DNA from 3 places in the Bartonella sp. EBT8 genome. Region 1 is predicted to be linked to each of the others. Evidence: predicted binding sites of a transcription regulator. Region 1 holds the regulator's gene; each other region holds the start of a gene.
What was found. The regulator LexA, encoded in region 1, represses DNA repair genes until DNA is damaged. The targets are predictions, from matches to a motif close to TGTTCNNNNTGTGTTCNG.
Positions count from the first base shown of each region.

Region 2: the regulator LexA is predicted to act here: its motif matches at 1,034-1,051, upstream of dnaE (DNA polymerase III subunit alpha).
Region 3: the regulator LexA is predicted to act here: its motif matches at 1,419-1,436, upstream of AC0QT4_RS03115 (ATP-dependent helicase).

Region 1 covers NZ_JBTTDJ010000004.1:48,592-51,797, forward strand. Annotated here, with positions in the region: gene ttcA (tRNA 2-thiocytidine(32) synthetase TtcA) at 1-6, shown strand, start outside; gene rimO (30S ribosomal protein S12 methylthiotransferase RimO) at 45-1,358, opposite strand; gene lexA (transcriptional repressor LexA) at 1,462-2,175, opposite strand; tRNA gene AC0QT4_RS04095 (tRNA-Lys) at 2,995-3,070, shown strand.
Region 2 covers NZ_JBTTDJ010000004.1:169,468-172,673, reverse strand. Annotated here, with positions in the region: gene recG (ATP-dependent DNA helicase RecG) at 1-851, opposite strand, end outside; gene dnaE (DNA polymerase III subunit alpha) at 1,264-3,206, shown strand, end outside.
Region 3 covers NZ_JBTTDJ010000003.1:45,660-48,865, reverse strand. Annotated here, with positions in the region: gene AC0QT4_RS03115 (ATP-dependent helicase) at 1-1,345, opposite strand, end outside; gene AC0QT4_RS03110 (ribbon-helix-helix domain-containing protein) at 1,529-1,780, opposite strand; gene AC0QT4_RS03105 (DUF4169 family protein) at 1,792-1,974, opposite strand; gene AC0QT4_RS03100 (SspB family protein) at 1,982-2,527, opposite strand; RNA gene ssrA (transfer-messenger RNA) at 2,698-3,051, opposite strand; gene AC0QT4_RS03090 (DUF2853 family protein) at 3,148-3,206, shown strand, end outside.

The DNA.
Region 1 (3,206 bases):
TTATAAAATTTAATTATTACGCACGATGAGTTCCAATCTTATCTTTAAACCGCTACACCATAAAGATCATAAGCATCTGATTGTTCAATTTTTACGGTGACAAATTCACCAACACGTAATGGTCGTCGTGATGATATATGCACAACACCATCTACTTCTGGAGCATCATATTGACTTCGACCTTTAGCAATTTTTCCTTGACTTTCATCGATCAGAACTTGAAGTCTTCTTCCAATTTTTTTCTTTAAAAGGTGGGTAGAAATTTGTTGTTGTTTGGCCATAAAACGATGCCAGCGGCTTTTTTTTACTTCTTCAGAAATTTTTTCTAATCCTAAATTATTTGCGGCAGCACCTTTTACTTCTTCGTATTGAAAACAGCCAGCACGTTCAATTTTTACTTCCTCTAGCCATTCGAGAAGCATATTAAAATCTTCATTCGTTTCGCCTGGAAAACCTACAATAAATGTTGATCGTAAAGTGAGATCTGGACAAATTTTTCTCCACTTTTCAATTCTACGATTAGTTTTTTCCATAAGAGCAGGACGTTTCATATTGCGTAAAACGGTTGGTGACGCGTGCTGAAAAGGGATATCCAAATAAGGAAGAAGCTTTTTTTCTGCCATAAGCTCAATAACTTCATCTACATGAGGATAAGGATAAACATAATGCATGCGTATCCAAATACCCATATTACCTAGTTCGCGACAAAGATCAAAAAATTTAGTTTTTATTGTGCGATCTTTCCAAGAACTTTCGGAATATTTCATATCAATGCCATAAGCACTGGTATCTTGTGAGATAACCAAAAGCTCTTTTACACCGGCCTGTACAAGTTTTTCCGCTTCTCGAAGAACATCATTGATGGGGCGTGAAGTAAGGTCACCACGTAGAGTAGGGATAATACAAAAGCTACAGCGATTAGAACATCCTTCAGAAATTTTTAAGTAAGCATAATGGCGAGGAGTTAAGCGAATACCTTGCGGAGGAACTAAATCGATAAAGGGATCATGAACTGGAAGAATTACTGAATGAACAGCTTGTATAACACTTTGATAGTCCTGCGGTCCTGTAATAGCTAATACATTAGGGTGTGCTTGACGAATAACATCAGGATCAGCACCTAAACATCCAGTTACAATAACTTTTCCATTTTCTTTGAGGGCTTCATCAATATTAGCTAATGATTCCTTTCGAGCAGAATCAAGAAAACCACAGGTATTCACAATAACGAGATCAGCACCTTGATGCTTACGTGAAATTTCATAACCTTCAGAGCGTAGTTTTGTAATAATTCGTTCAGAATCTACGAGTGCTTTTGGGCATCCGAGGGAGACAAAACTAATACGAGGTGCTGCCATGATATATCCTGCAATTTTATAACGATTAAATTTTATTTATTATTTTTTAAATTATTAAGAATAAAAAATTTTCTTTATTTTTGATATGTGTGCAATTTGTTTTTTAATATTTGCGAATAAGTCCGATAATTTTACCTTGTATCTGTATACGCTCCGATTCATATATGCGTGTTTCGTAATGAGGGTTTGCTGCCTCCAGTGCAATGGAACCCCCATTGCGTCGATAACGTTTTAAAGTTGCTTCTTCTTTGTCAATAAACGCCACAACAATTTCACCTGTTATCGCAGTATTTTGACGTTTAACAATTATAGTATCTTTATCAAGAATACCAGCTTCAATCATAGAATTATCTTTAACTTCTAAAGCATAGTGCTCACCCGAATTAATCATCTCTTGTGGTAAAGAAAGCGTATTTATTTGTTGTGATATAGCGGAGACAGGCATACTTGCAGCAATACGGCCCATAATAGGGATAGTGATATTCTTTTTCTCTTCTATCTCAAAATTATCAAGATCATTTAAGTTTTTAAATATTTTTCTTTTGTTTTTTTCCATCATAATTGGAGAAATTTTACGCGCTAAAGAAAGATTAAATGTTATTTTTTCTGGAAGTCGAATTACTTCTATTGCGCGGACACGATTGGGCAAGCGGCGTATAAAACCTCGTTGAGCTAAGGCTATAATAAGCTTATGAACGCCAGACTTTGACGAAAGCTCCAATGCAATTTTCATTTCTTCGAAGGAAGGAGATACACCGGTTTCTTTTATATGATTATGAATGAACAAAAGTAATTCATATTGTTTACATGTTAACATTCAATATTCCAGTTAAAAACATCAAATATGAGAAAAAAAGGAAAATAAGATATATTAATCTATAAATATTATACATTTTTTTGGAAACTGCATCAAACAAATTTACTTTATTTTTTATATTAATAATATAATATACTATAATTTAAAATTTCATTTTATAAATATAAAATATTTGCAATCTATTATTTTTATATGATTTACTTATATAAAGTGAGATAAATTACCTTAAAATAAATCCTATTATAAAATATTTCAGTTAAAAAGCATCCTGTAAATTTGAAAAAGATTGAAAATTCTTTGTATATTTAGAATAATTTTATATATTATTTTAGTTTTTCTCTTTTTAGGATAAGTATTTATAACTCTATAAAACATTAAACGATAATCTTTTTATCGCCACGACTGATATTTTAGAACATCATTTTAGTTATGCTGAAATTCTGTTTTATGTTTCCTCTATTTTTATATAAGAATAAGCTTCCAGTCCATGGAAATTATAACCTTACCAACGCCATGCTCATGTTAGAAAGTTGGAAAAACATCTAAAGACAGTAGAATCACTTTTTTATTGTTCGTTTTTATTATTTGTAAAATTCATTTACCTGTTTCTACATACGTTTCCTATATTTTAAAATTATTCCTTTTATTCAAATTCGGAAGGAAGAAAATTGTATATTATTACAGTGATGAGGAATAGGGGGAAACATAAAAGTATTGATAACTAAACAAAATATAATATTTTTTTTCGAAAGGTGTTGACCAAATGAAAAGTCGACCGTATGTTCCATTCACTTTCTACAAGCGACTTGACTTGTTTGGGAGCGCGTAGCTCAGCTGGTAGAGCAACTGACTTTTAATCAGTAGGTCCAGGGTTCGAATCCCTGCGCGCTCACCAATAGCAGCATTTTAAAATTCCAGAAAAATGATACGTAATTATTAAATTGCTCCAGTGATTATAGTTTTTCTACGTTAATCAGAGAGTTTTATCGCTTATCTTGCAGAATCAGCATATTTATTCACAGTTTATATTA
Region 2 (3,206 bases), 120 kb from region 1:
TGTATTGCTTTTATTTGTCCATTTGTCAGCTGGAAGGGAAGGGCTTTCAGCAGTTTTTGAGTGTAAGCTCCTGTTGGTGGCCGAGAAGTTCCAGAAAGAGATTTGGTTTTTAAACGCACTAAGCCAAGCGCCAGTTGACAAGCGAGCAATTCATCATAGGCAAGACGTTTGCGTGCTGTACTTTCTAAGTTTAAATCAGCAAGATCGATGGGCGCATGGATGCGGCGTAAAGCAACAGGAAAAGAGGAAAAGTTTTGTTGCTTTTTCACGCTTTCTTCTATCCATTCTGGTAAGAGAGGAATATAATCTAAAGCATTTTGTATTGCACGTCTTAGTGTTTTTGCGGATAATCCGGCGGTAGAGGGGTAAATAGGTTCAATGAAGGGAATTTGATTTTCTTGCTCACTTGGTACGATATAATCGGGATGGACCATTGAAAGTTGTCCATTAAACCGTTCAACTTTCCCTGATACAATGACTTTCTTTCCTTCCGGTAGTTGTCTCTTTAGCCAAGAATGTTGTGCATGAAAAAAGACTAAATTTATTTCTCCCGTTGGATCGTGTGCAGTGACGCGATAGGGTAAACGTTTACGACCAATTGGTGGTGGTTGATGTTGGTCAATAACAATTTCGAGAGTGAGAGTGATCCCCTCTTGTGCACAAGCAATGCTAGGACATCTTCTACGATCTATAACGGAGTGAGGCATTAATTGCAGGAGATCAATAAGGGTAATTTCATGTTGTGTAGGATTAATATTTAAGACTTTAGCCAGTAAACTATATATTTTAGGAGTAATCCCAGAAAGGGTGCGGATAGAAATAAAAAAAGGTGTAATAAGGCTTGGAGGCATGAGGAAATTTATCCTGCTCTTGTTATTTTTTCTAGTCCTTTAAAAGAGCTTTTTGGGGATAATTTATAGAAGAGGATTTTTTATTTACATTTTAAAATTTGAAGCAGAAAAATTAATGTTTTAAAATGTTTAGAATAAAAATTGTAAAAAAAGAATATCAATATTGGTCATATTCTCTCTCTTTTTCTCTTTGTGTATTTATTTGCTGTGCATAGAGATATTTTCTTAATGGAAGTCTTCTGTAAATATCATAAAAATAAAATGTCTTGTGAAGGCGCTGAATTCCATATGCTGAGTGATGCGTTTATAGATTCAAGGGTATAATAAAGGGTATAATAAAGTTAGAATATTTTCTAGTATAGACAAATAGCAGTTGCGATTTGGTATTTATTTTGTTGTAGGAAATTTAAGAGTGGCAGAAGATAAAAGTAAAACACGAGATAAAAAAAAATCTCTTCCTCGCTTTATTCATTTAAGGGTGCACTCTGCCTACTCATTGCTCGAAGGGGCTTTAAAAATTCCACAAATAATTCAACATGCGATTTCAGATCATACACCAGCAATTGCTATTACAGATACGAATAATTTATTTGGTGCTTTGGAGTTTTCACAATATTGTTTTTCTCAAGGGATTCAGCCTATTGTTGGTTGTCAGCTCGCGGTTGATTTTGGTGATGAACATGACAATCGAAGTTTTGCTAAAGGGCGCCATTCTTCTGATTTTTGCTCTGTTGTTTTGTTAGCTGCAAGCGAGGCTGGTTATGCTCATCTGGTTCGCCTTGTTAGCCGTGCTTACCTTGATAAGTGCGACACTGATCCTCCTCATATTAAAATGGATTGGCTGTCGTCACACAGTGAAGGAATAATTGCTTTAACAGGTGGCAAGGGAGGCCCACTTAATTTTTCTTTGGCAGAAGGTAGAAAAGAACGTGCTGTTGAACGTTTGATTTCTTTAAGAAAAATTTTTGCTAATCGTCTTTATATGGAATTACAGCGACATGGCTCTTTTGATCAACAAGTAGAAGATACGCTTCTTGAATTGGCGTATAAATATGAAATTCCTCTTGTTGCAACCAATGAAGCTTTTTTTCTGAATAGGCAAGGGTATGAAGCACATGATGCACTGATGGCAGTTGCAGAAGGGCAAATTGTTTCTAATCCAGAGCGTAAACGTGTAACACCAGATCATTATTTGAAGTCACAAGATGAAATGGTTGCATTATTTTCTGATCTTCCAGAAGCTTTGGAGAACAGCGTTGAAATTGCATTGCGTTGTCATACTGCTACCCCTATTAGAAAACCAATTTTGCCGCGTTTTGTAGAGAAGTCTATTGATTCAAATCGTGCTTTAGAAGTAGAAGATAGGGAATTACTAAATCAGGCTAAGGCTGGTTTAAAAATGCGGCTTGAGACAGTTGGATTGGCCGAAGGATATACAATTGCAGATTATGAGCAGCGGCTTGATTATGAAGTTTCCGTTATTACGCGCATGCAGTTTTCTGGCTATTTTCTTATCGTTTCAGATTTTATAAAATGGGCGAAGTCTCATGATATCCCTGTTGGTCCTGGGCGTGGTTCTGGTGCTGGTTCACTTGTTGCTTATGCGTTGACTATTACCGATGTTGATCCATTACGTTTTTCTCTTCTCTTTGAACGTTTTCTTAATCCAGATCGTGTTTCTATGCCGGATTTCGATATTGACTTTTGTCAAGAGCGACGCGAAGAGGTTATTCATTATGTTCAGGAAAAATATGGACGCGATCAAGTTGCCCAAATTATTACCTTTGGTAAATTACAAGCGCGTGCCGTGTTGCGTGATGTTGGACGTGTTTTAGAAGTACCTTATCGTCAGGTGGATTATCTTACGAAATTAGTTCCTGCTACACCTGGAAGCCAAGTTGAATTGGCTGATGCTATCAAGGATGAGCCTAAATTTGAGGAGGAAAAGAAAAAAGACCCTGTCATTGGGCGCACATTAGATATAGCGCTTCAACTGGAGGGGCTTTATCGTCATGCATCAACCCATGCGGCAGGGATTGTTATTGGTGATCGTCCACTGTCAGAGCTTGTTCCAATGTATCGCGATCCTCGTTCTGATATGCCTGTAACACAATTTAATATGAAATATGTTGAACAGGCGGGGCTCGTAAAATTTGATTTTCTGGGATTAAAAACACTGACTATTTTGAAAATGGCGGTAGATTTTGTTGCACGGAAGGGCATTAAAATAGAGTTGTCGAATATCTCTCTCAATGATGAAATGACCTATGCTATGATGGCACGTGGCGAAACAGTTGGCGTGTTTCAAGTGGAAAGTTCTGGTATGCGTAAGGCGCTGATTGGGATGAAACCAGA
Region 3 (3,206 bases), on a different contig from region 1:
CACTTTCATAAAGAATGCGTAGAGTTGCATCGCCTAAGCCGCGTCTAGGTGTATTAATAATGCGTTCAAAAGCTAAGTCATCTGCTGGTTGGACGACAACGCGTAAATAAGCCATCGCATCACGTATTTCCATTCGTTCATAAAAGCGCGGACCACCAATCACGCGGTAGTTAAGACCAAGTGTTACAAAACGATCTTCAAATTCACGCATCTGAAATGATGCGCGCACCAATATAGCCATATGATTTAATGAATGGCCAGTCTGTTGTGCCTGTTCAATTTCTTCTCCAATTGCACGCGCTTCCTCTTTCGAATCCCATGCTGCATGAACTTTTACTTTTTCTTCTTCGGTATTTATTTGATCAGAAAAAAGTGTTTTTCCAAGTCTTTCTTGGTTATGAGAAATGAGATGAGAAGCGGTTTTGAGAATGTGTGATGTTGAACGATAATTGCGTTCTAAACGGATAATTTTTGCAGGAGGAAAATCTTTCTCAAAACGTAAGATATTATCGACTTTAGCACCACGCCATCCGTAAATGGATTGGTCATCATCGCCAACACAACAAAGGTTGACATGTTGTCTTTCTGGCTGTTGTGCCAAAAGGCGAAGCCAAAGATATTGTACTGTGTTGGTATCTTGATATTCATCAACAAGAATATAGCGAAATTTGGAGTGATATTCCCGAAGAATATCTGGATTATGTTGGAAAATAGAGAGTGGATGAAGTAAGAGATCGCCAAAATCACAGGCATTAAGGCTTTTTAATCTCTCTTGATAGAGATGGTAAAGTTTACGTCCCATACCCTTACCAAAGGAATGAGAATCGTCTTCTGAAATATGTTCTGGTGAAAGCCCTTGATTTTTCCAAGAATCAATCATTATAGTAAGATTCTTGGCGGGCCAACGTTTATCGTCCAATCTTTCAGCTTGAATAAGCTGTTTTAAAAGCCTAGTAACATCATCGCTATCAAGAATTGTAAAGTTGCTTTTTAAGCCAACAAGTTCTGCGTGACGGCGCAAAATTTTTGCCCCCGTGGAATGAAAAGTTCCAAGCCAAGGCATGCCTTCAACAATTTCACCAATAAGTGTGCCAATGCGCATTTTCATTTCACGTGCTGCTTTGTTGGTGAAGGTTACAGCAAGTATTTGCTTAGGAGAGGCAAGCCCAGAGCGTAAAATGTGAGAAATGCGGGTTGTTAAAACACGCGTTTTTCCAGTACCAGCACCCGCAAGAACTAAAAGAGGTCCTTCTGTATTCATGACGGCTTGTTGTTGCTCTGGATTGAGTTGTTGTAAATAATCGCCATCACATTGCGTTTTTTCTTTTTCTTTTACAGTAGGCATAGTGGCTCTAGAACTCTTTTCATTATGGAGAGGGGAGGCTTATCTTCAAAGAATGGTATGGGATCAAGAAAATTGTTCATTATACATTTTGTGTAGTACTTTTTTCATCTGAATGCTAGGTCCAAAAAAACATACTCTCTTCGGTTGAATAAGGGACAGAGATTTTAAAAACTAAAACAAATATTAAAAGCGTTGGGTGAGAACGCTTTGAAGTGCATAAATGCGTAACGAAGACGAAAGATTTACTTCTGGTGGTCTTTTGCTATCAATATCGGTGATAATAAAGGCTAAAGATTGTTTTTTTTTGTGCGCTATGGTTTTGAGGATATCTAGAAATGGTTGTTCTAAAGATACGCTTGTTGCATGTCCATCAATACGAACAGATATTTTTCGCAAAATTACTTTTGACCAATCGATGAAAGTATCTTCATGCATTCTTTTTATTCTTATTCCTCGCGCTCTAAATAATTTTGATCAAGAAATTTTTGCGTTTTTAAAGATTCTTTTTGCTCGAAAAGTTTTTCAGCTTTTGTTCTTCCAAAACGATAGCGTCTTTCTTCTGCATGAACAGCTTGTTCTGCACGCTTTTTCTGTTTTCGAAATTGACGAAGATTAATGATTTTAGTCATGAAACACTTATTTTTTGCGAAAAGAATCTAAAGAAACAACATCAGCACTTGGTTTGATATCATTGTTTGAGGGATCTGTATTTGGACTAGGATTTTGTTCTTTTATAAGCGAGTTCTCTTTTTTTTGTTTGTCTGATAGAACCGTCGGTGTACTTGGAGCATTTTCTGAATTTTTGTCTTCTCCAGAAGTAAGGTTCGAGGGGAGATCAAATGCTGCTTCAAATGCTGCTATAGGGTCATAAAAGACTTGAATAGAGGTAAAAGGAATTACAAGTTTTTCGCTAATTTCTCTAAAGGAAAGTGTTACTTCGAAGGCATGCTCTGAAACACTTAAATCTCTAAACTGATGTTGTAAGACGATTGTCATTTGCTCTGGGTAACGACTTTTTAGACGAGGAGAGATTTTTACGCCTGGGGCATTGGTCAAAAAAGTAATAAAAAAATGATGATTTCCTGGAAGTCCTGCTTTGGCAACTTCCGATAAAACTTTACGGATAACCCCACGAAGTGCATCCTGAACGAGAATATCGTAACGGACTTGATCTTGAACCATCGAAGCTTTCCTTTTATTTCATACGATAGATGAGCGTGCGGAGTATTTTGCTATAGAATGTCTTTTTAAGCTAGCAATATTTTGTCTCATATGTACTTAAATCACTCAAAAAATGATATGAAATTTTATGACAAAAAATGTCTCGAAGATCAATTGATCGTCTTTATAAAGGTGAAGGCTTCTGTTGCCAGGTGCCTCCGAACCCCGCTTAAACCTGCGACGGTTTAAGGCTTAATTTGAAGCATTCACACCACCTTAAGCGGCGAGACGTGCTTCCGCATAGTTGTCATTTGCAACTACTCATTTAGCCCGATAACGGTGGTACTATGCCGAGTAAAAGAGCAATCTTTACACTCTTGTCGATCCTATTTCGCCCCCATCAAAGTATAATTTTGTATTATATTTTGGTGGAGGCGCCGGGTACCGCCCCCGGGTCCAATAAGTTTATTCCATTGTCCATTTATTACCATAGCTGGCAAGCCAGCACTTTAAATATAGATGAAGACGAGTCTTTAGAAAAGGGGGGTTGTTAATATTTTTAATCCTCTAATTATTATGAGAAGCTCTGTGATGCGGTTGTAGAGTACAGTCGCTAATTTTTGGAGAGGAGAGGGTGCAAAATGACCAATGATCTAGCAGATATTAAATTATATGACCAAAATCCCGATGAGGCTGCAAT